Regions from separate parts of the Streptomyces hazeniae genome, predicted to be linked through region 1. Evidence: riboswitches for the same ligand, from Rfam matches in the RefSeq annotation. Region 1 holds a riboswitch; the other holds the start of a gene.
What was found. Region 1 has a riboswitch for cobalamin ahead of RM572_RS24795 ((2Fe-2S) ferredoxin domain-containing protein). Riboswitches for the same ligand answer to the same signal wherever they lie in the genome.
Positions count from the first base shown of each region.

Region 1 (3,396 bases):
CTACGTCCCGGTCACGGCCCGCGCACTGACCGGCGGCCGCATCGACATCCCCGCGGGCACCCACCCCGTCGTCCTCACCTTCGACGACTCCACCGTCAGCCAGCTCGCGCTCGACGCCTCCGGGAAGCCGAAGCCGGACACCGCCGTCGCCGTCCTCCACGACGTCGCGGCGAAGCACCCGGACTTCCGCCCGGTCGCGACCTTCTTCGTCAACGGCGACCCGTTCGCCGAACCCGGCGGGCAGCGCACGCTGGGCTGGCTGCACGACCACGGCTTCGAGATCGGCAACCACACCCTGCGGCACACCACCCTCGGCACGGTCTCCGGCTCCGAGGTCCAGCGCGCCGTCGCCCGCAACCAGAAGGCCATCACCGACGCCCTCCCGGACGACGTCACCGTGGACTCCCTCGCCCTGCCCAACGGCTCGATGCCCTCCGACGCCGGGCTCGCCGTCGAGGGCTCCTCCGGCGACACCGACTACCGGCACGCCGGGGTCTACCTGGTCGGCGCCAACCCCGCGCCGTCCCCCTTCTCCTCGGACTTCGACCCGGCGGCGATCCCCCGCATCCGCTCCCAGGGCCCGGACGGCCCCGACGCGAACTTCGCCTCCGCCTCCTGGCTCGACAAGCTCGCGGACGGCACCGTCGCCCGCTACACCTCCGACGGCGACCCGGACCGCGTCTCCTTCCCCGCCGACCGCGAGCCCTCCCTCGCCGCCCCCTTCGAGAACCGCGCCCAGCCGTACTGACCGTGCGGGCTTCCCCGCTCGACCACGAGACGGACACCGGCCCAAGACTGCGCACCTACGCCGCAGCGGGCGTCCCCGTGTACGTGCTCCTCAACCGCGAGGACGGGCACGCCTACGCGTACACGGAACCGGTCGTCACGGCGGGTGGCTCGACCCGCAGCCACTCCACGGCGGTCACCTCCGTCGAATTCGGCGGCAAGCTGAACCTCCCTGCCCCCTACCCGCCCCTGGACACGGGCTTCCTCGCTCCCCGACTGAACGCCCCGCTCCCACGGAGTGCCCCCGGCGCGCAGCCGGGGTGTGGAACGATGCCCGGCGACAAGGCGACGGCGGAACGAGGAAGCCGGTGCGAATCCGGCGCGGTCCCGCCACTGTGATCGGCGAGCGGATCCCGGACAGGCCACTGCCCCCGGCGGGGCGGGAAGGCCGGGACGAGCAGCGACCCGAGAGCCAGGAGACTCCCCGCGGTCGCCCCTCGACGAACCGGGGCGGACTTCCCCGGAGGGGAGCGTGGGCAGCATGCCCGGGAGGTCGTCCGAACAGGTGCCGTGCCGCGTCACGGTGTGCCGGGACTGCTGCTGCGGCAGCCACAAAATCACCGGCGTGGACCACGCCGAACAGCTCGCGCGGCTGCGGCAGGAGGCGCCCGTGCGGGTGTCCGAGTGCCTGGACGTGTGCGACCAGGCGAACGTGGTCGTGGTGCAGCCGTCGGCCGAGGGGCGCGCCGCGGGCGGACGTCCCGTCTGGCTGGCGCTGGTCAACAGCGCCGAGGCGACCGAGGACGTCGCCGCCTGGCTCCGGGCCGGCGGCCCGGGGGTCGCTCCCCCGCCCGCCGTTCTCGACCTGCACACCTTCACCCCACCGCGCCGTGCCACGGAACCCGGGTCGGCGGCGGCCCCGCTGCCCGGCGACGCACGCTGAGGTGAGGATCCGGCGGAGACGTATGCGGTGACAACGGGCCGTAGGTGATCTTTCCGCGCGTCCCTCGCTCGGCCGCTGCCTACACTGGTCGGCGCGCCACGCAGGGTACGGAACGGGGAGACGCATGACGACGCACGGGGGCGGATTCTCGGCGAGCGCCGCATCCATCGACGGCAGTTCACACCTGCTCCTCGAGGTCGCGGGACTCCTCCACGCCGGACGGATGGACGGCGAGAACGCCACGATGTGCCGGGTGCCGCGGTCGCATCCCGAGGTGGCGGAGTCCGTGCACCGGTTCGCGACGTTCGCCCGCGACCAGTACGCCGACGCCGTCCTGCTGCTGGCCGCCCTCGCGACGAAGCTCGAGGCGACGGGCCACGCCTACGCCCGCGCGGACGAGGACTCCCAGCGGGCCCTGGACGGCATCCTGCAGTCCGGGCGGCTCGTCGACCCCGAGGACAGGTGACCGCGATGGCCCACCGAGCCGACGTCGCGTTCCTCGCCGACGCCAACCCGGCGCTCATCGAGCGCAACGCCGACGAGTTCGCGCGGCTGCACCGGCTCGCCGACTCGACGGACGACGCCTTCCTCAAGGCCGGCCGCGTCGACTGGGTCAGCACGTCGCAGCAGCACTACGTGAAGCGCCTGGACGAGGCGAAGCAGCTCGTGGACGGCCTGTCGGCCGGTTTCCGCAAGGCCTGGCAGGCGCTGGCCGACTACGCCGAGGCCGTGACGACGGCGCAACGCCACTTCGACGACGGCGAGTTCTCCGAACGGAAGCTGGCCGAGGTCGTCGCACGGGAGTCGACCCTGCTCACGCGTCTGACCGGTGCGCAGAGCCCGATGCGGGAGTGGGAGGATCTGCGCGACTCCTCCGGCCTGCTGGACCGGATCGGTGAGATCGGCGTCGACGTCGACGCGATCCGGGAGGACGCCGAACGCCACTACCGGCAGGCGAACGACGCCTACGAGGACGCGCAGCGCGTCGAGTCGGAGGCGCGGAGCCGCTGCCTCGCCGAGCTGCGGACGGCGTACGCCTCGCTCCCCGAGTTCCGCGGCGGCTCCGGCGACTCCGCGGAGATCCTGGGCAGTCTCGGCCTTCTCCGGGAGGAGACGCGGCAGGCCGCGGACGACCCCCACGCGCAGCTTCCCGGCACCGGCGTCAAGACCGACGCGATCCCGTCCCTCAGCGACGCGCGCGTCGTGAACGAGAAGCTGGAGCGCATCCGGTCACTGGCGGCGGAACACCCCGACGCGAAGGGCATCAGCTACCTCCTGCCCTCGGACTCGGAGGAGACCCTCCGGGCCTACGTCGACGCCAACAGCGCGCTGATCAGGGCCGCCGCCCACCACTCCGGGCTGCCGCCCGAGATGGTCGCGGGCATCGCGTGGCAGGAGGTCGGGGGCGCGCCGGCGGTGGTGGACGACGTGGCCGACGAGGTGCGGCAGCTCGTGCCCGGCACCGGGGAGGCCGACCAGACGTCGATGGGGCCGCTCGCCGTGCAGGTCCGGCGCGGCGCCGAGGTCCTCGGCTACGACCCGCACCACCTCACCGACGACCAGCGGGCGCGGGTCGAGGACGCGATCAAGGACCCGGCGCAGAACGTCTTCATCGCCTCCGAGTACCTGGCGCAGATGAAGGCGGAGAGCGGCTTCGCGGACGTGCCGGCCGAGCAGATGACACGTGCGCAGATGCAGGAGCTCGCCGCGCGGTACAACGGCGGGCC
Region 1 is NZ_JAVREQ010000029.1:8,865-12,260, forward strand. Features, by position in the region: gene RM572_RS24785 (polysaccharide deacetylase family protein) at 1-748, shown strand, start outside; gene RM572_RS24790 (hypothetical protein) at 751-1,125, shown strand; cobalamin riboswitch at 1,086-1,208, shown strand; gene RM572_RS24795 ((2Fe-2S) ferredoxin domain-containing protein) at 1,268-1,669, shown strand; gene RM572_RS24800 (hypothetical protein) at 1,794-2,135, shown strand; gene RM572_RS24805 (hypothetical protein) at 2,141-3,396, shown strand, end outside.

Region 2 (3,396 bases), on a different contig from region 1:
CCCGAGCAGCACGGGGTTGCCGGTCCGGCTCGCGGCGGCCGCGAGGCCCAGCGCCCACAGCCACCAGCAGCCCGGGTGCAGCGTCCGGGGCAGCGCGCCCGCCGCCCGGCGTACGGCGGGGGAGCCGGACGGCGGTGCGAGGGCGGTGGTTCTGCCTCCTGCGGAGTCCTTCACGTCCGGCTAGTCCCCGTGCCCGGTGCGACGGCGGCGCCAGGCGAGGACCGCGGCGCCGACGGCCAGGGCGGCGGCCGCCGCGGCGGTCAGCGCGGTCCCGGCGGACAGGGAGGAGCCGGACGCCGCCTGGTCGGGCCGGTCCTCGCCGCCGCTCCAGTCCGCGGCCTCGGTCGGGCTCGGAGCGGCCCCGGGAGCGGCCGACTCGTCGTCGGCGGAGGCGGTGGGGTCGGGGCTCTTCTTCCCGTCCCGCTTCTCGCCGTCGCGGTCCTTCCCGTCCGGCTTGCCGTCCTCGTCCCGGCCGCCTGGGCGGTCCGACGCCGGCCCGTCTCCGTTCCCCGGACGGTCGGCACCGGTGTCGCCGGACGACGCGCCGCCGCCCGGGCCCGTGCCGCCGGTCCCGCCGGAGGAGCCGCCCGAGGACGATCCGCCGCTCGACGACGACCCGCCGGACGAGGACCCACCGGACGACGAACCGCCGGAGCTCTGCCCGCCGTTGGACGCGGACGGCCGGCGCGGGGCGACGCGCGGCGCGGGCGCGGAGTCCATGTCGCGCCCCTTGGAGAAGGACCAGCCCTCGAAGCTGCCCTCCGGCGGATTGCGGTAGGTCGCCCCGTACTGGCTGTAGGTCCACGCGCCGCCGTTCGGCGCGTGCCAGTAGGACCAGTACGCCGAGGCCGGCGGGGTGTCGATGCAGGGTTCGGTCTCCGCCGTGGGCTTGCCCTCCAGCCGGCAGATGAACGACTCGCCCCAGCGGTTGGTGCCGGTCACCTGGATGCCCGCCGCCTTCAGCGCCGCGAGTCCGGTCTCCTGACTGCCCACGGCGCACCGGACGAGGGTCTGTCCGCCGAGTTCGCGGAAGTCGACGATCACGGTGACCCCGTTGCCGTCGGGGCAGAAGCCGGGACGGCCGCGGGAGGTGTCGACCGCGGCGGCCGTCTCCGGCGTGCCGAGGCCGGTCAGCACGCCGCAGGCCGCCACCAGGACGGCGGTGATCCACGGGCGTAGTACTCGGCTCATCGTCGGTGCCCCTCCCCCTGAGGTGGGCACCGGCCCCCGGCACGTACGCGCCCCCGACGCGCCGATCGTGCTTCAGGCGGCGTTCAGGGGCGGGGAAACCGAGGGGTCGGGCTCCACGCTGCAGACCATGACAGTGCAAAGCGGTGCACGTGCGCGCGGGCGGTCCGGCTCACGGCGGGCGGTGCCGCCGTTCACGGTTGCAGGTCAGCGCCGGATTCCCACCGGCTTCTCCGTCGCGTACGCGTTCAGTTGTCGTCCTTGCGGACAGTGGGCAAGTGTACGGACGCTCCGGGGCGTTGACCAGAACGCCCGCTGTGAGCCCGCACTCACTCGCCCCCGGCGGTGTCCGCCCCGGGCAGCGGCGGCACCGGGCGCGGCCGTCCGTCCGCGTCGACCGCGACGAACGTGAGCTGCGCGGTGGCCACTTCGGTGACCGGCCCGGGAGAGTTCCACCGCTCCGCGGTGACCCGGACCGCGATGTTCATCGAGGTCCGGCCGACGCCCTCCAGTCCGGCGTGCACGGTGAGCAGGTCGCCCGCGCGCACGGGGGCGAGGAACCGCATCCGGTCGACGGAGACCGTCACCGCCGGCGGCCCGCCGTGCCTGCCGGCGGCGGCCGCCGCCGCGTCGTCGATGAGTTTCATCACCACGCCGCCGTGGATGGTGCCGTAGAGGTTGGTGTCGTGCTCGCTCATGATGTGCGCGAGCGTGACGGCGGACCGGGACGCGCGGGATGCCGCGTGGTCCGCCGGGTCGGTGCGGAAGACGGTGGGCTGGTGCGCCACAGAACTCTCCTTCGCGAGTCGCTGTCCGGCCGGGACGAGGAGGGCGTCGGGAAGCGGCGCGGTCGCGGTCCGCGCGCGACGGCACGGCCGGAGTCCGGCACCGGCCTTCCCTCGAGGCCTCCGGGCACCGTGGGCGGGTGTCGCACACGGGCGACCGGCAGGTCTTCGGACTCGCGGGCGCGTCCCGTCAGGACACCTACAGGCCGTCGCTTCCCGGGCCCGTTCGCCGGACCCAGTGCGTGTGACGGCGGTCGTTCCCGCTCACCGCTGCGGGGCAGTCCCGGATTCCCACCGGGTTCCCTCTTGCGACGCCTCTCCTGGACAGGAGGGGCGAACCGGTTGCATGCTCAACATAACCGCGTCGATCCGGAAAGCGGAAACCCGCGGCCCCGGGAGCCACCGTCCGTTTAGGTGAGGCTAGCCTTATCTGCGTGAAAGCTGGTGAAGAGACCCCCGAGGCCCCGTCCGTCCGCGGTCACGCGCTGTCGGCCGCGGACGTGACCGTCGCCTACGACGCCGTCGACGTCGTGCACGACGCGTCGGTCGCTCTGCCCCTCGGCGAGGTGACCGTCCTGGTCGGCCCGAACGGCAGCGGGAAGTCGACGCTGCTGCGGACCCTCGCCCGCCTGCAGCGGCCCCGGCAGGGCACACTCGCCATCGACGCCGACACCGACGGCTTCGCCCTGAGTCCCCGCGAGTTCTCCCGGCAGGTGGCCCTGCTCACCCAGGGCCGCGCCGCGCCCAGCGGCCTGTCGGTACGGGACGTCGTGGAGTTCGGCCGCTACCCGTACCGGGGGCGCTGGGGCAGGGCCGACCCGCGCGGCCGGGCGGCCGTGGACCGGGCCCTCCGGCTGACCGGCGTCGAGGAACTCGCCGAACGCGGCGCCGAACACCTCTCCGGAGGACAGCTCCAGCGCGTCTGGCTCGCCGGCTGCCTCGCCCAGGAAACCGGCGTCCTCCTGCTCGACGAACCGACCACCTACCTCGACCTGCGCTACCAGGTCGAACTCCTCGACCTCATCCGCGACCTCGCGGACGTCCACGACATCGCCGTCGGCGTCGTCCTGCACGACCTCGACCAGGCCGCCGCGGTCGCCGACCGGATCGTGCTGCTCCACGAGGGACGGATCATCGCGGACGGACCCCCCGAGGACGTCCTGACCCCCGAACGCCTCACGGAGACCTACGGCATCCGCGTCGAGGTCACCGCCGACCCCCTGACCGGCCACCTGCGCACCCGTGCCGTCGGCCGCCACCACACCCGGAACGAAAGGCTCACCACACCCTCATGAGACGCCTCCTCCTCGCCGCGGCGGCGGCCACCGCCGCCCTCACCCTGACCGCCTGCGGCACCACCGAGCCCGCCGCCGACGACGCGCAGAAGTCCGGCGACTCCCTCGTCCTCACCGACGCCCAGGGC
Region 2 is NZ_JAVREQ010000003.1:31,685-35,080, reverse strand. Features, by position in the region: gene RM572_RS05365 (CbiQ family ECF transporter T component) at 1-174, opposite strand, end outside; gene RM572_RS05360 (hypothetical protein) at 181-1,191, opposite strand; gene RM572_RS05355 (acyl-CoA thioesterase) at 1,518-1,976, opposite strand; cobalamin riboswitch at 2,116-2,331, opposite strand; gene RM572_RS05350 (ABC transporter ATP-binding protein) at 2,408-3,268, shown strand; gene RM572_RS05345 (iron-siderophore ABC transporter substrate-binding protein) at 3,265-3,396, shown strand, end outside.
Region 2: linked by a shared signal. The riboswitch ahead of RM572_RS05355 (acyl-CoA thioesterase) and the one ahead of RM572_RS24795 ((2Fe-2S) ferredoxin domain-containing protein) in region 1 are both predicted to bind cobalamin.